3 linked regions of the Parasedimentitalea psychrophila genome follow. The protein of the gene in region 3 interacts with the protein of the main gene of each other region in a pairwise test. Links are inferred from orthologs where the notes say so. Each region holds a gene or a part of one and is shown on either strand. Other genes may lie near its edges. The genes, in order: QPJ95_RS17955, QPJ95_RS07910 and groL.

Region 1 (6,759 bases), 1.2 Mb from region 3 along the record:
CGCCCAACTTGCCAAATTGAGTCAGCCGCGCCACGATCATTTCGATGTTCACATTGGGCGCATGGTGGCCCAGATCGACCAGACATTTCGCCTTGTCGCCCATCTGCTGAGCGATCAGCAGGTTGGTGCCCCAGTCTTGCACCACACTCGAGTAGAACGCTGGCTCATACATCTTGTGTTCGGTCAGCAGCGTCCAATCGTCGGGCAGGGCGTTATAGACCTGTTTGGTGGCGTCCAGATACCGCTCGAACTGGCGGGTGAAGTTGGTCTGGCCAGGGAAGTTCGACCCGTCGCCAACCCAGATGGTCAGCGCTTTGGAGCCGATCTGCTGGCCTAGTTCGATGCATTCGATGTTGTGATCAACGGCCTGCTGGCGCGTCGCAGCATCTGTGTTGGACAGAGAGCCAAATTTGTAGCTGTGGGTCTGGTCCGGTTGATCCTGAAAGGTGTTCGAGTTCATCGCATCAAATGTAAGACCAACCTCTTCGGCCTTGGCGTTCAGGTCGGCGGCGGGGGCCTTGTCCCAGGGGATATGCAGCGAAACCGAGGGCGTGGCCTTGGTCAGCTGCTGGATCACGCCACAGTCGTCAAGCTTGTCAAAGATGCCACGCGGCTCGCCTGGGCCGGGGAAGCGTGCGAAACGGGTGCCGCCGGTGCCAACGCCCCAGCTGGGCACCGCAACGCCGTATTTGGCGACCTTGGCCTTGACCTGTGCGATGTCGATTCCGCGACGATCCAGATGTTCGCCCAAGGCGTCATAGTCGGCCCTCAAGTCCGCTGCGGCGCGGGTGTTGTCTTGTGCGATGATATCCGCGTTGATCATGATCCGCCTCCCTAGCGCGTAAAGGACTGGACGTTGCCTGCGTCCACGTTGATGATATTACCAGTGGATTTGGCCGACAGATCAGAGGCCAGGAAATAGGCCGCCTCGGCGATGTCCTCGGGCAGGACTGATCGTTTCAGCAGCGAGCGCTGGCGATAGTGTTCTTCCAGACCCTCCTTGTCCTTACCATAGGTAGAAGCGCGTTCCTTCAGCCAGTTGCCTGACCAGATTTTCGACCCCTTCAGTACCGCGTCCGGGTTCACCACGTTGACACGGATACCCTGTGGTGCGCCTTCCAGTGCCAAGCAGCGGGCCAGATGGATTTCGGAGGCCTTGGCTGTGCAATAGGCCGAAGCATTGGGCGAGGCGGCAAGACCGTTTTTGGAAGCGACAAAGACCACTGCGCCGCCCATGTCCTGAACTTTCATCACCTTGAACGCTTCGCGGCTGACCAGAAAATAGCCGGTGGAGAGGATCGCCATGTTGGTGTTCCACATCTCAAGGCTGGTTTCTTCGACCGGAGCCGAACTGGCGATTCCTGCGTTTGAGACTAGAATATCAACACCGCCAAACTCCGTTGCGGTGTCTGCGTAGGCCGCTGCGACAGCGTCTTCGCTGGTGACATCCATGTTGACTGTGCGCACCACGTCTGGGGAATAGTGTTCGATCAGTTTGACGGCGGCTTCCGCCAAAGCAGCATCGTCGATGTCAGCCAGCATTACACAGGCGCCCTCCCGCAGGTAACGCTCGGCGGTGGCGGATCCGATGCCACCGGCGCCGCCGGTGATCAGCGCCACACGACCGGCCAGAGATCTGGGCTTGGGCATCTGCTGCAATTTGGCGTCTTCCAACAGCCAGTATTCGATATCAAAGGCCTCTTGCTCGGGCAGGCCTTTATACTCGGAAACTGCATCGGCACCGCGCATCACGTTGATCGCATTAACATAGAACTCGCCAGAGATCCGCGCGGTTGCCTTGTCCTTGGCAAAGGTGAGCATCCCAACTCCAGGGATCAGATAGACCACGGCGTTGGGGTCGCGGATGGCGGGGCTGTCGTCTTTCTTGCAGCGGTCGTAATATGCCCTGTAGCCCTCGCGGTATTCGGCGACGGCATCACCCAGACCGGCCAGCGTAGCGTCCACGTCCGGGTTGGCGGGGTCAAAATCGACCACCAGCGGGCAGATTTTGGTGCGGAGAAAATGGTCAGGGCAAGAGGTGCCAAGTGCCGCAAGACGTTTCATGTCTTGGGCGTTGACGAAGTCCAAAACCGTGTCGCTGTCGGTGAAATGGCCAACCATATGCTGAACGCCTGAGACCATGCCACGAATGGCTGGCATCAGGCGGGCTGCGGTTGCGCGGCGTTCATCAGCGGGCAGGCTGGCGTGAATGGCCCCGCCAAAGGCATCTTTGCCCTCGGTCTGAACTGCGAACCAATCCATTGCGGTCTGGATGATCTCTAGCGTCAGATCATAGCAAACCCGCGCATCATCGTCCCAGGTGAACAACCCGTGGCTTTCCAGTACAACGCCCTTGGCGTCTGGATTTTCCGCACAGAAATCTGACAGCCAACGGCCCAATTCATAGCCCGGCCTTTTCCATGGTAACCAACCGATGCTGTTGCCAAAGATCTGCTGAGTTAGCGCCGAGCTGTCTTTGGCTGCTGCAATGGCGATGATCGCGTCGGGATGCATGTGATCGACATGCTTTTTCGGTACATAAGCGTGTAGTGGCGTGTCGATGGATGCAGTCCGTGGGTTCAGGTTGAAGGTGCAATGGGGCAGGTATCCCACCATTTCGTCCTCAAACTCCACGCCACGATAGATGCCGCGCAGGGCGTTCAGTTTCTCCATATACAATGTCGAGAACCCTTCCATCTTGATGGAGCCCACATCGCCGCCCGAGCCTTTAACCCAGAGCACCTCGACGGCGTCCCCGGTCAGCGGATCATCTTGCATCACTTTGGCCGAGGTGTTGCCGCCGCCATAGTTCGTGATTCGCTTGTCTGACCCCAGAAGGTTGGAGCGATAGAGAAGTTTTTCTGGCTCACTCATGCCTTCGGCGCGGGCTTCATCCCACTTGTTTTCAAGAGGTTGGCTCTGGGTGGCGTCGGGCATCATCGTCTCCATCAACGGCAAATATTGTTGCGCTTTCTTGTCGCTAGGCTGGCTCTCAGACCATGATATGTCAATCATAAACGATCAATATTGAGCATGCTGCGACGCAGAGTGACTGAACGTGACATTTAATGATTGACACAAGGTGGCGACTCGCTCCACCTTGAGGCCACCAAAATGGAGACTGGTCGATGCACGAGAAAGACAGACACAGAGTAATTTTATCAGCGGTCCAAGACAGGTCTGTCGTGACTGTGGCTGATCTGTGTATGCTGACCGGGGCCTCGGAGGCGACTGTGCGCCGTGACATCAGAACGCTGGATAGTCAGGGGGAATTGCGTCGGGTCCGCGGTGGAGCTGAGGCTTTGATGTCCGCACCTTTTGTTGGGTTGGCAGGACGGCCGTTTTCTTACAATGAGTCAATCAATAGTGCTGAAAAGCAGGCCATAGCCAAGGCTGCGGTCGAGCTGTGTGCGGATGGTGACCCGATCATCATCAACGGGGGCACGACGACGTTTCAGATGGTGCACCCACTGGCATCGCTGCAGATGCAGGTGTTTACCAACTCATTCCCGATTGCCGAACATCTGCTGAAAAACACGCGCAATACGGTGCTGTTGTCTGGTGGGGTGATCTACCGCGAGCAGAACATCATCCTATCGCCCTTTGACAACGATGTGACCCGAAATTTCTATGCAAAACGCATGTTCATGGGCGCGCAGGGCATTGGACCGCTGGGCCTAATGGAGCAGGATCCGCTGTTGATCCAAGCTGAGACAAAGCTAATTGGTCAGGCTGAGGAACTGGTGGTGCTGGTTGATAGCTCTAAGTTCGCCAACCGGTCCAGCCTAATCCTGTGTCCGCTTAGCCGGATCACGACCATCATCACTGACGACGGCATCGACGACCGTACAGCCGCGATGCTTGAGGCGGCGGATGTGAAACTCATCGTTGCACCGACAAACACTGCACAAAAAGAAGGGGCGGCGTCTTAAGTTCCCCAAAATCGCAACCACTCCAGGGAGGAAACCATGAGTGTATTTAAGAAGGCAATGGCATCAGCGGCGATAGCGGCAACGATGTTCGCAGCCCCCGTTATGGCTGAAGAAAAAGTGCGCATCGCGCTTGTCGTCAAGGCATTGGGCATTGGCTTCTTTGAAGCTGCTGCAAAAGGTGCCGAAGAGGCCGCAGCTGAGTTGGGAAATGTCGAGATCATCTATACTGGTCCAACTGACACCACTGCCGAAGGCCAGATCGAGGTGATCAATGCGCTGATTGCTCAGAACGTTGACGCCATCGCGATTTCAGCAAATGACACTGACGCACTGGTGCCCGCTTTGAAAAAAGCCATGAGCCGAGGCATCACCGTGATCAGTTGGGACAGTGGCGTAGCCTCTGAGGGTCGTCAGATGCACCTGAACCCATCGTCAAACCCGCTGATTGGCAATATGATCATCAAACTGGCCGCCGATCACTTGCCGGATGGTGGTGATGTTGCGGTTCTGTCCGCCTCGGCCACTGCGACGAACCAGAATATCTGGATCGACGAAATGAACAAAGTGACGGGCAACTATTCGGGCATCAGCGTTGTGGCGACGGTTTATGGTGATGATTTGGCAGACAAATCTTACCGCGAAGCGCAAGGCCTTATGGCCAGCTACCCGAACCTGAAAGCCATCATTGCACCTACAACCGTGGGTATCGTTGCCGCTGCACAAGCTGTGACAGACGCGGGTAAGATTGGTGAGATCAATGTAACTGGTTTGGCTCTGCCGTCAGAAATGGCTGGTCACATCGAGAGTGGCGCCTCCAAATCCTTCGCGATCTGGAACCCGATCGATCTGGGCTATGCCGCAACGATGATCGCCTTCAATCTGGCCAGTGGCACTGCAACGGCAGAAGCCGGAAAGTCCATCCCAATGGGCCGCATGGGCGAAGTTGCGTTAGACGACAACAGTGAAGGCGCAATGGCTGACCCGTTTGTCTATGATGCCAGTAATATCGACGCGTTCAAGTCGATCTTCTAAACCAATCATGGATTGGCCCGGCGCTGTAAAGGTGCCGGGCTAAACTACTCGCCCAGACCGCGACCTAGCCGAAAAGAGCTGAAATGACCGAGAGCGCACTGCCCGTCGTGTCGATGGACGCGATCACCAAAATATTTCCCGGTGTCAAAGCACTGGATGCAGTCCAACTAGATCTTTATGCGGGCCAAGTGACAGCTCTGGTCGGAGAGAACGGCGCTGGAAAATCCACCACCGTCAAAATTCTGACTGGGATATATTACCCCGACGGCGGCACCATCCGCATAGACGGAGAGCCGGTCAACTTCTCAAACGCAAATGCGGCAGCCGACGCAGGCATCACCGCGATCCATCAGGAAACGGTGCTGTTTGACGAACTCTCGGTCTCCGAGAACATCTTTATTGGTCACGCGCCACGCACGCGTTGGGGCCTGATCGACAAGGTCGAAATGCAGCGCGGCGCGTCCAAATTGCTGCAAAGTATCGGCGCAACTTTTCATCCCAGCACCCGGCTACGCGACCTTGGCATTGCCAACAAACATTTGGTTGCTATCGCTCGTGCTCTGTCCGTTGATGCGCGCGTTGTTATTATGGACGAGCCGACCGCCGCACTGTCCCATAAAGAGATCGAAGAGCTCTACGAGTTGATTGAGACGCTAAAAGCGCAGGGCAAGGCGATCCTGTTCATCAGCCACAAGTTTGATGAGATTTTCCGCATTGCCGATCGCTACACTGTCTTTAGAGATGGCGCTTTTGTGGGGGCTGGCTCTATTGCTGACACGGACCAGGACGCACTGATCAAATTGATGGTTGGACGCACCATCGATCACATCTTTCCTGAGCGAACACCCAATGTGGCCGAGGACGTGTTGCAGGTGGTCGGCTATGCCCACCCGACCGAGTTCGCGGATATCAATTTCACCCTCAAACGCGGTGAGATTCTTGGGTTTTATGGCTTGGTTGGGGCAGGCCGGTCGGAGTTCATGCAATCACTGTTTGGCATTACCAAACCATCCAAGGGCGTCTGCAAGATCAATGGTCGCATTAAGATCATTCGCTCACCTGCGGATGCGGTGGCCAACGGCATCGTTTATGTGCCCGAGGATCGCGGTAAGCAGGGGACTATTATCGGTCTTCCAATTTTTCAGAACATCACTCTGCCGTCACTGAGACGTACTTCGAAATCCGGGTTTCTGAGACTGGCTGAAGAGTTCAAACTGGCGCGCGAGTATTCCGAGCGTCTGGACCTGCGCGCAGCCTCTTTGGATCAGGACGTGGGCAATCTGTCGGGCGGCAACCAGCAAAAGGTGGTGATTGCCAAATGGTTGGCGACACAGCCGCAGGTGATCATTCTGGATGAGCCCACCAAGGGTATCGACATCGGCTCCAAAGCTGCGGTGCATGAGTTCATGGTCGAATTGGCGGCGCAGGGGTTGTCAGTGATCATGGTTAGCTCGGAAATTCCCGAGGTGATCGGCATGTCGGATCGTGTCATCGTGATGCGAGACGGTCGGATTGAAGCCGAGCTGGAGGGCGACGCGTTGAGCCCCGAAACTCTGGTGCGTCATGCTGCAGGCATTTCAGCCACCCGAATGGAAGAGGCCTAGGCTATGGTATTGCGACACATTCCAATCCGTGAGGCGATCCTTGGCGCGGCTATCCTGGTGCTGCTGGGGGTGGTTTCTACTCGGTTTTCTGGCTTCATCGCTCCGGCGAACCTTGCCAATGTGTTCAACGATACGGCGCCGCTGATCATTTTGGCACTGGGGCAGATGGTGGTCATTTTGACCCGCTGCAT
Region 2 (6,923 bases), 860 kb from region 3 along the record:
GTGGAGCAGGACGCACGCGATAATCTGGGGGACCTAGTGTTTGAAACCAAGATTCCCCGTAATGTCAGGGTGAGTGAGGCGCCATCTTATGCGCTTCCGGTGTTGCAATACGATCCGAACTCACAGGGGGCCCAGGCTTATCGCTCGTTGGCGGTTGAGTTGATTAGAAGACATCAAAGACTTGCAGCATAACCAGGGGAGAACGAACTATGACGATTAAAAAGGGTAAACCCCGTGGTCTTGGGCGTGGATTATCTGCGCTGATGGCAGATGTGAACCTGGCACCGGTTTCTTCTGCTGAAAAAATGCCGCGGAACACCGAAGTGTTTGTACCTATTGAAAAAATCGTGGCCAACCCTGAGCAGCCACGGCGACATTTTGTGCAGGTTGACCTGGATGATCTGACCGCATCGATCAAGGAAAAAGGCGTTCTTCAGCCGCTGATCGTGCGGCCGCGGGATGGCGGCATGTATGAGATTGTCGCTGGGGAGCGGCGCTGGCGGGCGTCTCAGGCGGCCCAGCTGCACCAAGTTCCGGTTCTTGTGCGGGATTATTCCGACCTTGAGGTGATGGAAGTTGCGCTGATTGAGAACATTCAGCGCGCGGATCTGAATGCTCTTGAAGAGGCGCAGAGCTACAAGCTTCTGATGGAAAAATTCGGCCACACCCAAGAGAAAATGGCTGAGGCACTGGGTAAGAGCCGCAGCCATATTGCCAATTTGGTGCGCTTGCTTCATCTGCCGGATGATGTGCAACTTCTTGTTCAGGAACGAAAATTGTCGGCAGGCCATGCACGAGCACTGATTACCTCGGACAATGCGTCGGAGTTGGCGAAGAAAATCGTCAAGGGTGGATTGTCGGTTCGAGCCACCGAGATTCTTGTCAAGAAGGATGCGGTCGGCGACACGCCACGTGCGGCAAGAGCGCCGAAAAAGCCGCCCGAGAAGGATGCGGATACGCGGGCATTGGAAAGTGACCTGTCCGCAATCATACGGATGCCGGTGTCAATTGATCATAAAACTGGCGGCGAGACCGGGTCCATTACCATATCTTATGAAAACCTGGATCAACTTGATGAGTTATGCGGCGTTCTCAGCCGCTAGGACGGCTCCAGATGAAGATCAGGACGCCGCTGAGCACAACGGATTGAATGGCCAGAATATGGCCCGGAGCGCCTAGGATAAGAGACAAAAGAAATACGGCGGCAATCGACAGGGTTGCCGCCTTTTTTGCGCCCGGGCGTATGGCGCGGTGCTCATTCCAATCGACGATCATTGGCCCAAAAAGAGAGTGAGCCAGTATCCAACTGTGCAGCCGCTCGGACGAATTCGCAAAGAAGAAGGTGGCGAGCAATAGAAATGGAACCGTGGGGAGCAGCGGCAACACAACGCCGACGATGGCCAGAGCCACACAGATAAGTCCCAGTCCGGCATAAATAAATCGCATTGCTACCTAATCCGCCAATAGTTCACGTAAGACTGCATTCAACACGGCGCGACCTTGATCTGTCGCCCGTAATATCGTCCCGGATTGTACCACCATACCCAACTGCAACAGGTCCTGCACTTTGTCCTGGGGCAGGGGGTGGCCAGCCAATTGGGCATATCTGCTCATGTCTATTCCCTCAACAAGACGCATCCCCATCATCAGGTGCTCGGCACTATATTCGTCAGGGGCAAGGGTGACGTTGACACAATCGCCTGTTCCCTCACCCACCGCCTGTAGCCAGGCGCCGGGTGCGCGCAGGCTCTCGGTGGCATAGCGGTGCCCGTTTAGGGTCAGGCGCCCATGGGCACCCGGGCCTATGCCGACGTAGTCCCCATAGCGCCAGTAGATCAGGTTGTGGCGCGATTCTGCGCCGGCGCGGGCGTGGTTAGACACTTCGTAGGCGGGCATTCCATGATCGGTGCAGATCTCTTGCGTTGCATGATACATGTCGGCTGCGGCGTCATCGGTTGGCAGGTTGCGCAGCTTGCCACGGGCATAGCGGTCGCCAAAGGCTGTGCCGTCTTCGATGGTTAGCTGGTACAGCGACAGGTGATCAATCGCCATCGACAGGGCCTGGTTCAGTTCTTGTTGCCAGTCTTTCAGCGTCTGGCCTTGCCGGGCATATATCAGGTCAAAGCTGACCCGATCAAAGCAGTTGCGGGCGGTCTCAAATGCGGCTTGGGCCTCTGCCACGGAGTGAATGCGGCCCAGCCGGCGCAGGTCTTCATCATTCAGTGCCTGAATGCCCATGGAGATACGATTAACGCCGCCATCGCGATAGCCGGCAAAGCGGCCCGCCTCGACCGATCCGGGGTTGGCCTCAAGCGTGATTTCGATGTCATTGGCAAAAGGCCAGATATCGCGGGCCGCTTCGATCACCGCTGCGACCGTTTCCGGCTGCATGAGGGACGGGGTGCCGCCGCCAAAGAAAATCGCATTAAGAACCCGGTTTGGAACCAGCTGGGCGTGCCGCTTCAGCTCACTGATATAGGCTTTAACCCATTTCTTTTGATCAACATTTGCGGTTACGTGGCTGTTGAAGTCGCAATAGGGGCATTTGGCCTGGCAGAATGGCCAATGCACATAAAGGCCAAAGCCGCCATTGCGCCAATCATCCATCGAAACAGGCTTTGACAAATTTTGCCACCGCTTGTCCACGGTGGCTGATCTTGTGTTTGTCAGTCGGCAGCATCTGGGCGCAGGTTACGTCCAATCCGTCGGGCTGAAACATGGGATCATAGCCAAAGCCGTTTTCGCCGCGAATGGGCCAGACCAGCTGACCCGGCATTACACCCTCAAAGACCTCATCGTGACCATCCGGCCAGGCAAGCACCAGGGTACAGCGAAACTGCGCTGTGCGAGGGCCCGGGGCGTTGACCGCCTCCAGTTCTTTCTGGGTGCGGGTCATGGCCATCATGAAATCCCGGCCATTCTCTGTTTCAGCCCAATCGGCGGTATAGACACCTGGTGCGCCGTTCAGCGCATCGATGGTAATGCCCGAGTCATCCGACAAAGCCGGCAGGCCGGTGGCCTGCGCAGCTGCGTGGGCCTTGATGCGGGCATTGCCAACAAAGGTGTCTTCGGTTTCTTCCGGCTCGGGCAGTGCCATTTCACCAGCACTGACAACAGTGACACCATAAGGGGCGAGGAGATGGGTCATTTCCTCCAGTTTACCCTTGTTATGAGTGGCGAGCAGTAGTTTTTCGCCGGTGAAAATACGGGTCATACGCAGGCTGCCTTTTGCATTTCAGCCAACTCGGATGTGCCCTTTTCAGCCAGATCCATCATCTGGTTCATCTGATCGCGTGAGAACACAGAGCCTTCGGCAGACATCTGAACTTCGATCAGCTTGCCGGATCCGGTCATGATAAAGTTGCCGTCCACGCCGGCTTCGGAATCTTCCGGATAATCCAGATCCAGCACGATCTGACCCGCGTAGATGCCACAGGAGATTGCGGCCACCGGATCAACCAAAGGGTCCATTTTGACGTCGCCGGCTTTCATCAGCTTGTTGACCGCAAGGCGCAATGCGACCCAACCACCGGTAATAGAGGCACAACGGGTGCCGCCATCGGCCTGCAAAACGTCACAGTCAACGGTGATTTGGCGTTCCCCCAAAGCAACCCGGTCAACGCCGGCCCGCAGGGCGCGACCAATCAGACGCTGGATTTCCACGGTGCGACCACCTTGCTTGCCGGCCGCAGCCTCACGGCGCATCCGGGTGTTGGTGGCGCGGGGCAGCATGCCGTATTCAGCGGTCACCCAACCCAGGCCCGACCCCTTGATGAACGACGGTACCCGCGGCTCAATTGAGGCGGTACACAGCACATGGGTGTCGCCCATTTTAATCAGGCAGGAGCCCTCGGCGTGTTTGGTGAAACTGGTCTCGATAGAGACGTCGCGCATTTGGTTCAATTCTCGTCCGGAGGGTCGCATGGGATATCCTTTTTTTGGTTGGCTTCGGGATAGCCTTCGGCAGCCTTGTGATGCAAGCCTGATTGACCTTTTGGCGCAAGCCTCTTTAATGGCAGGCTAGCCCGATTGTTCTATATTGGGACCAGATGATATGCAGGACTGACATGAACGACGCCAGCGATATCCTGAGGGACATGAATGACCGCTCACGTGACGTATTCCGGGCGGTAGTGGAAAACTACATGGATCGCGGTGGTCCGGTGGGCAGCCGCACCCTGAGCCGCAGCCTGAGCGAAAAGGTCAGCGCCGCCACCATCCGCAATGTGATGCAGGATCTGGAGCATCTTGGCTTACTCAACAGTCCGCATGTCAGCGCCGGCCGGGTGCCGACGCAGTTGGGACTGCGGTTGTTTGTGGACGGATTTCTGGAGATTGAGGATCTGAAGATCCAGGACCGGCAGAAAATTGACGCCACGCTGAACGGTAAATCCGCCGATGTCGGCGGTATGCTGGACCGGGTTGGCGCCGCTCTGTCTGGGGTGACACAGGGTGCCTCTCTGGTGCTGACCCCCAAACACGAGGCTGAAATCCGCCACATAGAATTTGTGTCTCTGGCGCAGGACCGGGCACTGGTGGTTTTGGTCTTCTCGGATGGTCAGGTCGAAAACCGGGTGTTCACGCCACCACCGGGACAGACCCCCAGTTCGATGCGCGAGGCGGCAAACTTTCTGAATGCGCTGATCGAGGGCAAGACGCTGTCGCAACTGCGCGGGGTGATACAAACGGAGATTTCCAGCCGCCGTCAGGAAATTGATCTGTTGGCGCAGGAGATGATCAAAAGCGGTTTGGCGCTCTGGCAGGACGAAGGTGAGGAGACGGCGCGACTGATTGTGCGCGGCCGGGCGAATCTTTTGGAAAGCGGCGAACCGGATGAGGGGCTGGACCGCATTCGGAACCTGTTCGATGACCTTGAACGCAAGCGGGATATAGCCGAATTTCTGCAATTGACCGAAGACGGCGACGGTGTGCGCATTTTTATTGGCTCAGAGAACAAACTTTTCTCACTTTCGGGTTCCTCTTTGGTGGTGTCTCCTTATATGAACTCGGATCGAAAGATCATTGGCGCGGTTGGGGTGATTGGCCCCACCCGGCTGAACTACGGGCGGATTGTGCCGATTGTGGACTACACGGCACAACTGGTTGGAAAGCTGCTTTCTGACCGGAGTTAGAGGTGAAACATGGCAGAGCCGAAAAACGAAGAATTTCTGGACGACATTGACACCGCCGAGGCGGAAGAGTTGGCGGAAGAGTTTGCTGAAATTGATGATGAAGCAATCGAGCTGGACGAGCTGCGGGCTGAACGCGATCAGTTGAAAGACCGGTTCATGCGGGCGCTGGCGGATGCTGAGAATTCCCGCAAACGTGGCGATAGGGCCCGGCGTGATGCCGAGCAATATGGCGGCTCCAAATTGGCCCGTGATATGCTGCCGGTTTACGACAACATGAAACGGGCGCTGGAGACGGTGACAGAGGAGCAGAAAGACGTTTCTGCGGCACTGATCGAAGGCATAGAATTGACCATGCGGGCGCTGTTGAGCGTGTTCAGCAAACACGGTATCCAAAACGTGGCGCCGCAGGTTGGTGATCGGTTTGATCCGCAGATGCATGAAGCGATGTTTGAAGCACCGGTACCAGGGACCCGTGCGGGCGACATTATTCAGGTCGCCGCTGAAGGGTTCATGTTGCACGATCGGTTGCTGCGCCCGGCCCAGGTTGGGGTGTCTTCGACGCCGGCTGGCTAAGAAATCGTACCATTCCAAGGAATGGCACGGGCCTCCGGCGGAGGTATTTTGAACAAGAAGAAAGGGCGGATCCGTGAGGGTCCGCCCTGTTGCTTTAGGAGTCGGCCTCTTTCAGACGGTAGAGCATTTCCAGCGCTTCACGTGGAGACAGCTCGTCCGGGTGAACACTTTTGAGCAATGTTTCGAGCGGTGATGGCGCTGTTGACACCGCAGGTTGTGCTGGCGGGGCGGCGGCAAAAAGAGGTAGATCGTCGATCTTTATTTTTGAACCGGATCCGTTGCGGCTGGCTTGCTCCAGCATCTCCAGTACATCGCGGGCACGGGCCACCACTGTCGCGGGCAGGCCGGCAAGCTTGGCCACTTGCACCCCGTAGGAGCGATCGGCAGCGCCCTTGCGAACCTCGTGCAGAAAGATGACGTCACCTTGCCATTCTTTAACCGTGACGGTTGCGTTTTCGACGCCCTTCAGCGTGGCAGACAGTTGTGTCAGCTCATGGTAATGGGTGGCGAATAAGGCGCGGGACCTGTTGGTCTCGTGCAGATGTTCCAATGTGGCCCAGGCGATCGACAAGCCATCATAGGTGGCGGTGCCGCGGCCAATTTCATCCAAAATAACCAGCGCCCGATCATCGGCCTGGTTCAGAATGGCGGCGGTTTCGACCATTTCCACCATAAATGTGGAGCGGCCACGGGCCAGATCATCCGAGGCGCCAACGCGGCTGAACAACTGGCTGACGACGCCGATATGGGCGCTGTCGGCGGGCACGTAGCTGCCGATTTGGGCCAGCAGAGCAATCAATGCATTCTGCCGCAGAAAGGTGGATTTACCAGCCATATTGGGGCCGGTGAGCAGCCAGATGGCGGCGCCGTCGGTGGCGCTCAGGTCGCAGTCATTGGCGATAAAGGCATTGCCACCCTGTTGACGCAGCGCCTGTTCCACCACCGGGTGACGACCGCCGGCGATTTCAAAGGCGCGGCTGGAGTCGATCTGCGGGCGATTCCAGTTCTCGCCCTTGGCCAAGTCAGCCAAACCGGTCAATATATCCAGTTCAGCCAATCCCCGCGCAGCCCCACTGAGCCGGGCTGACAGTTCTAAAATGGAGCCAGAAAGCACGGAATAGAGCCGCTTTTCGATCTCTAGCGCCTGGTTGCCGGCGTTCAGTATCTTGGTCTCGATCTCGCTTAGTTCAACCGTGGTGAACCGGACCTGATTGGCGG
Region 3 (6,768 bases):
GCGCTGCTTGAGGGCTTTATCACCTTCAGCCACGAAATATCGGTGATTGCCGCGCGCGGCTTGCAGGGCGATGTCGCCTGCTATGATCCGGGTGAGAACGTCCATACCGATGGTATTCTGGACACCACAACCGTGCCAGCCAAGCTAAGCGGCAGTCAGCGCATGGATGCGGTTCTGCTGGCCGGGCGGATCCTGAACGAGTTGGATTATGTCGGTGTTCTGGGGGTTGAGCTGTTTGTGACGCCCGCCGGTCTGGTGGTCAATGAAATCGCCCCGCGGGTTCATAACTCAGGCCACTGGACTCAGAACGGTTGCAGCGTCGATCAGTTCGAACAGCACATCCGTGCGGTGGTCGGCTGGCCTTTGGGCGACGGTCAACGGCACAGTGACGTGGTGATGGAAAACCTGATCGGCGACGATATGGACCGGCTGCCGGAGCTGGCGAAAGAGGCCGATTGTGCCCTTCACCTATACGGCAAGGCCGTGACCAAACCGGGCCGCAAGATGGGCCATGTGAACCGCATCATCCGCAAAAAGGGCTGATGATCGCCAGAGCCGGTGCCCGCAACACCCGCCAACCGGCGGGTGTTGCGGGCACCGGCCACAGCTGAGGGCTCTCAGCCAAACAGATTAGTCCGCTTCCTCTGTCTCGCCGATCGCATCATCCCCGCGACCGCAGCCCAGCCCCTTGCAGGCCTCCTCGATAACGCCCAGTACCGAACCGATCCAACTCATCGTTTCGTCGAAGCGGCCAAATTCGATAAAATGCAGCACCTGCACGATGACCTTGGAGTTGTTCATCATGAAGGTATGGGTGACCGGAAGCGTCAGATGCTCGGTCATGCCCTCGACCATAGTCGAGCGGACCGAAACCTTGCCATCATCCGGCCCCTCAATCAGCTTGGAGAACACCGGGTTGATTGAATTTTCACCGGCGATCACCCCTAGGGGGAAATCCACCGCAGGCAGCTGTTGCGGCACCCCATCCGGGCCGGTGCCCAACTGCATCCCCGCCGGGCCGTTCAGCAGACCAAACACCTCCCAGTCGCCCAGTTCATCCACCAGTTCACTGCCGTGATTGGGCGGACCCAGCATGACCGCGCGGCCCATGTTGCCGGGGTGGTTGTCCTGCAGCCAATAGCGCAGCAGGATGCCGCCCATGGAATGGGTGACAAAATGCACAGGCCCGTCACCGCAATCTGCCACCGCTTTTGGCAGGGTCAGATCTGCCAGCGCCGGGATCGGCAGATCGGTCGAGGGGTAGCCGGGCACCACCACCCGGTAGCCGCGCGCCTTGAACACCTGCTCCATCACCGCAAATGAGGCCTCGCTGCGCGCCAGCCCGTGCAGCAGGATCACACAGTCCCCAGGACCGGTACCGGTACCGGCACGGGCCGGTGACAGCGGCAGCAGCAAGGTGATGGCCAGCAGGCCGGATCTGAAATCTATCATACTGTACAAATAATCCTAAACTGGCCCCTGGGAAACCCCAGTGAACCCCTGTGAAACCCTGTGAAACCCCAGTGCCCCCCCTGTTCAGCCTGCGGGCCGCGGTGCCCGCGTGATAACCAGCGCGATGCCGCCCAGCACCGCCAGCGTCCCGATCAGTAATTGCACCGACAGGCTCTCTCCCAATCCGATCGCCCCGACCAATATGGCAATCACCGGCACGCTCAGCTGCACCGTGGCCGCCACTGCCGGTTGCAACTGCGGCAGCACCCGGTACCACAGCGCATACCCCAGCCCCGAGGTCACCGCCCCCGACACAATCGCCAGGCCTGCGCCAGTAACAGATATCGCCAGCGGCTCGGCCAGCCACCAGGTCAGGGGCAGCAGCATCACACTTGCCCAGATGAAATTCTGCGTTGTGGCCGCCAGCGGCGATTTCACCTGCCGCCCCAGCAGACTGTATATCGCCCAGCCCAGACCCGCCGCCGCCATGAAGGCCGCGCCGCTCAGAGGCACCTGCACCGTTCCTGTCGGCCACAGCACATAGGCCAGCCCCCCAAAGGCCAGCAGCGCCCCCAGAGCCTGCGCCGGCGCCACCACCGCCCCCCGCAGCGCGCCCCAGCCAAACATGGTGATCTGCACAACGCCAAACAGGATCAGCGCCCCCAGCCCGGCGTCCAGATTGCGATAGGCCAGCGAGAAGCCAATCATATACAGCGCCAGCGCGCCCCCGCCAAACAGGCTCATCCGGGGCGATTGCGACAGGCTTTGCCGGCGCCAGTGACACAGGCCCAGCAACATCACCACCCCGGCTACCAGCCGGATCTGCGCAAAACCCATGGCGCTGATATCCCCCGATCCAACCGCCAATCGGTTCAATATGGAATTGCCGGCAAAGGCCAGCATGACCACCCCTGTCAAAAATATAAGCCGCATATTCGACCCTCGCTATAGGCCTGTTAAGTCTGGCCAAGGTGTTCAGAATACGTAACTTGGTAACACCTGGGCCGCAGGTATAACAGCAATCATCGAACCCCGAACACCCATGCTACTACCCCCAGATCGCGACAAAAAGGGCCGCCCCAAGGCGACCCCAATTGTCAAATCCAATGCGGTAAACCGCGCGGCGGCCGGTCGTTTATCACCGGCAATCCGATATCTTTGCGCATATGGTCGCTCATCGGCGGCGACAGCATGGCCACCGGAGTCTTGCGCACCATCAGATGTCGCAGCAAGGCGCTCAGCACCTGCCACTTGCCAAAGTCGGCGGTGATTTGCAGTAACGCGGTATTCAGATCCGCAAACGGCGATCTGGATTCAAGTCGTGTCATGATGTTTAGCCCCTGCATAAAACACAGGGCTCCTTGGGTTGAGTTGAGATTTGGTTGGGCAGAGAGCAGACGGCAGATAGCCGCGGCTCAGGCCCAATTCAGGCCCGGTCAGGCTTCAGATGTGAAGAGACGTGTTGCCGGTAAGGCAGGATCAGCAGGTTCGCTGGGCCTGCGTTATGACCCATCGGCCAGCAAAGCGAAGACGAGAACATGTTGCAATATGGATCATGAGACGCCTCCTGTGGCTATGGGTTGAACACAAGGACGCGGATAGCAGAAAAGGCATCACAACCATAGGGGGAAAATAACTGAGGGTGAAAAATGTTGCCCATGCGCAACAGGCGCCCGCGACAATGGGCCGACGTAAATGCACCATCCCAGTTGCTTTTGGTGTCTATTCCCTGACCTGAAATTTCTTCTTTGTAAAAATACTCTCGCCGAAGGCAGCCCGGCCTGGCGGGCTCAAACAAAAATGGGGCCGCCCGAAGGCGACCCCAATTCATCCGGTAGGATGGCGTGATTTACCCGCCCAGCAGGCCTGCCAAAAGGAAGGCCGCCTGTCGGGCTTCATAAGTCCAGAGGACTTGTGATTACATCATGCCGCCCATGCCGCCCATGCCGCCCATGTCAGGCATGCCGCCACCGGCGCCCTCTTTGGATGGCTTGTCAGCGATCATTGCTTCGGTGGTGATCAGCAGACCAGCAATCGAAGCCGCATCTTCCAGAGCGGTGCGAACCACTTTGGCCGGATCGATCACGCCGAATGCGAACATGTCGCCATATTCTTCGGTCTGAGCGTTGAAGCCAAAGGTGACATCGTCGCTCTCGCGCACTTTGCCAGCCACAACCGCACCGTCAACACCAGCATTTTCGGCGATCTGACGCAGCGGAGCTTCCAGAGCTTTGCGCACGATGACGATACCTGCGTTCTGGTCAGCATTGGCGCCTTCCAGACCGATCAGACCTTTGCCAGCCTGAACCAGAGCAACACCACCACCAACGATGACGCCTTCTTGCACAGCAGCGCGAGTCGCGTTCAGTGCATCGTCAACGCGGTCTTTACGCTCTTTGACTTCCACTTCGGTCATGCCACCAACGCGGATAACAGCAACACCGCCGGCCAGTTTGGCAACGCGCTCTTGCAGCTTCTCTTTGTCGTAATCCGACGAAGTTTCTTCGATCTGGGTGCGGATCTGAGCAACACGTGCTTCGATCTCAGCTTTTTCGCCAGCACCGTCGATGATAGTGGTCTCATCTTTGGTGATTTCGATCTTCTTGGCAGTGCCCAGCATGTCCATGGTGACGGACTCAAGCTTCATGCCCAGATCTTCGGAGATCACCTGACCACCGGTCAGAATGGCGATGTCCTGCAGCATGGCTTTGCGGCGATCGCCGAAACCAGGTGCTTTGACAGCCGCAATCTTCAGGCCGCCGCGCAGTTTGTTGACAACCAGAGTTGCCAGCGCTTCGCCTTCGATGTCTTCAGCAATGATCAGCAGCGGCTTCTGGCTCTGGATCACCTGCTCGAGCAGTGGCACCATCGACTGCAGCGACGACAGTTTCTTTTCGTGCAGCAGGATCATGCAGTCTTCGAGGTCTGCAATCATCTTGTCAGGATTGGTGACAAAGTAAGGCGACAGGTAGCCGCGGTCGAACTGCATGCCTTCGACAACATCGGTCTCTGTTTCCAGGCCTTTGTTCTCTTCGACGGTGATAACACCTTCGTTACCAACCTTCTGCATCGCATCCGCAATCTGCTGACCAATGGCGGCTTCGCCGTTGGCAGAGATGGTGCCGACCTGAGCAACTTCAGCGGTGTCTTTAACTTCACGTGACGCCGCTTTGATCGCTGCAACAACGTTGGAAGTTGCCAGATCGATGCCGCGCTTCAGATCCATTGGGTTCAGGCCAGCAGCAACCTGCTTCAGACCTTCGCGAACAATCGCCTGGGCCAGAACGGTGGCAGTGGTGGTGCCGTCGCCAGCTTCGTCGTTGGTGCGCGACGCAACTTCTTTGAGCATCTGAGCGCCCATGTTTTCGAACTTGTCTTCCAGTTCGATTTCTTTGGCAACGGTCACACCATCTTTGGTGATGCGCGGTGCGCCAAAGGATTTGTCGATAACCACGTTACGGCCTTTGGGGCCCAGGGTTACTTTGACAGCGTCAGCCAGAATGTTGACGCCGGCCAACATACGGTTGCGGGCATCGGTGTCGAATTTGACGTCCTTAGCAGCCATGTTTTATTCTCCTCGAGAAAATCTGTGTTTGTGAGCGATAGTGGGATCAGAGACGCCGGGTGGCTTACTCGATGATACCCATGATGTCGCTTTCTTTCATCATCAGCAGCTCTTCGCCGTCGACGGTGACTTCGGTGCCGGACCATTTGCCGAACAGGATCGTGTCGCCTGCTTTTACCGACATGTCGATCAGCTCACCGCTGTCCTTGCGAGCGCCTTCGCCGATTGCGACGACTTGGCCTTCGCTTGGCTTTTCCTTGGCGGATTCAGGAATGATCAGTCCACCAGAAGTTTTTTCGTCACTTTCAGTGCGACGAACCAGAACGCGGTCGTGAAGCGGTTTCAATGCCATCTTTGCAGCTCCTTTAAAGGATCAAAGGTTATAATTCCAAGACACCCTACGCCGTGGCAGGGGCCGTTATCACTCACATCAAGTGAGTGCTAACGAGGGATAGCTAGGCAGTGCATAGGCAGGTGTCAACATCACCCGCGCAGTTTTTTCAGACCTTTGCCTGCTGCCAGCTGTAAGCCCAGTGCTTCAAGCCGTCCGAGCCCTGCGGCGCCAGCGCATAAACGCCGATCGAGACCTTCTCGAACCAGCCATAATGGTTATCGCGCATTAAACCTGTGGCCGCGGCAACGCCGGTGGCTGATGCCACGTCCCGCCCCCTCGCCGGGCTGTTTTCGGCCAGATAGGCAGCGCAGCGCAGGGCGTCCTGCCGGTAACCGGTGACAATGCCATGCCGGGTGGCGCCGCCGGCATTGGGGTCGCCCTGAAGGCGGTCGAACTCGCGCAGCAGCCGCGTCTGTTTCTTCTTGGACTTGCGCGGCGCATAGGGGCCGGGATCGCAGTGCACCTCGGCGCGGCCATCACCCAGCACGGTGATCAGCCCCAGCCCCAGCCGGCGGCACATCGCCAGATTGTCCTTGAGCATCCGCCGCGCCTGTTTGCCCGTAGGCTTGGGCACCGCGATATAGACCATATCTGTAATCGCCATACGGGTGATTGCCTGATGGAACAGCGACAGCGAAAACCGCAGCTTCAACTCGACCACCACCACCGGGTCATCGCCGCGCCGCGCCACCACATCGGCAGCCCCTACCTCGCCCTTGACGGTATAGCCCTGACGTTCCAGCAGTGCCTTGACCGGCGGGTAAAGTTGATCTTCGCGATTCATCCGCCGACCTTATCCGCATGCGGCGACGGGAAACACACTAAACTCAGCGCTGCAAACTCTGGACTGCAGGGCAGCCTCGGCGGGGTGACAAGTGGGTTCACCCTGTTATAAGGCGCGCAAACTCTCCGTTGACGATAGGATCGCATGATGACCATTCAGATTTTTGGACATAAATCCCCCGATACTGATTCCACCGGCTCGCCCATCATCTGGGCCTGGTACCTGAACGAGATCAAAGGCATTGACGCCGAGGCCAAACTGCTGGGCGAGCCCAACACCGAAGCCCTGTTCATGTTGGACCGCTGGAACCTGGACAAGCCGGAAATCATCACGGATGTTGCCGACGACCAGCCGGTGATCATCGTTGACACCAACAACCCGGCTGAGTTGCCCGCTAATATCAACGGCGCTGATGTTCAGGCCATCATCGACCACCACAAGCTGGTTGGCGGGCTGGAGACCAAAGGCCCGATCGACATCACCATCCGTCCGCTGGCCTGTACTGCCACCATCATGCTGGACCTGATCGGCGATGACGCTGCCAAGATGCCAAAGGAGATCATGGCAGCCGCC

What was found.
Region 1: the proteins of groL (region 3) and QPJ95_RS17955 interact in binary tests that used the Escherichia coli proteins (3 or more experiments, as listed by UniProt). The link is inferred for Parasedimentitalea psychrophila from one-to-one orthologs.
Region 2: the proteins of groL (region 3) and QPJ95_RS07910 interact in binary tests that used the Escherichia coli proteins (3 or more experiments, as listed by UniProt). The link is inferred for Parasedimentitalea psychrophila from one-to-one orthologs.

What each region holds. Positions count from the first base shown.
Region 1 is NZ_CP127247.1:3,702,193-3,708,951, forward strand. The notes cover bases 2,205-5,030. They hold QPJ95_RS17955 (DeoR/GlpR family DNA-binding transcription regulator), read left to right. Parts: upstream 2,205-3,128; coding sequence 3,129-3,932; downstream 3,933-5,030. Other genes in these bases: QPJ95_RS17950 (bifunctional rhamnulose-1-phosphate aldolase/short-chain dehydrogenase), read right to left, coding at 2,205-2,937; rhaS (rhamnose ABC transporter substrate-binding protein), read left to right, coding at 3,969-4,964. Outside these bases: rhaI (L-rhamnose catabolism isomerase), read right to left, coding at 1-823; more of QPJ95_RS17950, read right to left, coding at 835-2,204; QPJ95_RS17965 (sugar ABC transporter ATP-binding protein), read left to right, coding at 5,048-6,568; QPJ95_RS17970 (ABC transporter permease), read left to right, coding at 6,572-6,759. UniProt on the Escherichia coli protein: Represses ulaG and the ulaABCDEF operon. Two ulaR binding sites have been identified in each promoter.
Region 2 is NZ_CP127247.1:1,632,918-1,639,840, forward strand. Bases 3,934-6,923 are described here. They hold QPJ95_RS07910 (nucleotide exchange factor GrpE), read left to right. Parts: upstream 3,934-5,141; coding sequence 5,142-5,705; downstream 5,706-6,923. Other genes in these bases: hrcA (heat-inducible transcriptional repressor HrcA), read left to right, coding at 4,068-5,132; mutS (DNA mismatch repair protein MutS), read right to left, coding at 5,800-6,923. Also shown: QPJ95_RS07875 (ParA family protein), read left to right, coding at 1-192; QPJ95_RS07880 (ParB/RepB/Spo0J family partition protein), read left to right, coding at 210-1,103; QPJ95_RS07885 (YbaN family protein), read right to left, coding at 1,093-1,446; radical SAM family heme chaperone HemW, read right to left, coding at 1,453-2,607; rdgB (RdgB/HAM1 family non-canonical purine NTP pyrophosphatase), read right to left, coding at 2,600-3,214; rph (ribonuclease PH), read right to left, coding at 3,211-3,924. UniProt on the Escherichia coli protein: Participates actively in the response to hyperosmotic and heat shock by preventing the aggregation of stress-denatured proteins, in association with DnaK and GrpE. It is the nucleotide exchange factor for DnaK and may function as a thermosensor.
Region 3 is NZ_CP127247.1:2,490,701-2,497,468, reverse strand. Bases 2,695-5,529 are described here. They hold groL (chaperonin GroEL), read right to left. Parts: upstream 5,018-5,529; coding sequence 3,371-5,017; downstream 2,695-3,370. Other genes in these bases: QPJ95_RS12125 (DUF2161 domain-containing phosphodiesterase), read right to left, coding at 5,518-5,529; QPJ95_RS12130 (co-chaperone GroES), read right to left, coding at 5,082-5,369; QPJ95_RS12140 (hypothetical protein), read right to left, coding at 2,695-2,780. Outside these bases: QPJ95_RS12155 (5-(carboxyamino)imidazole ribonucleotide synthase), read left to right, coding at 1-543; QPJ95_RS12150 (esterase/lipase family protein), read right to left, coding at 631-1,452; QPJ95_RS12145 (DMT family transporter), read right to left, coding at 1,537-2,385; more of QPJ95_RS12140, read right to left, coding at 2,550-2,694; more of QPJ95_RS12125, read right to left, coding at 5,530-6,195; QPJ95_RS12120 (manganese-dependent inorganic pyrophosphatase), read left to right, coding at 6,343-6,768.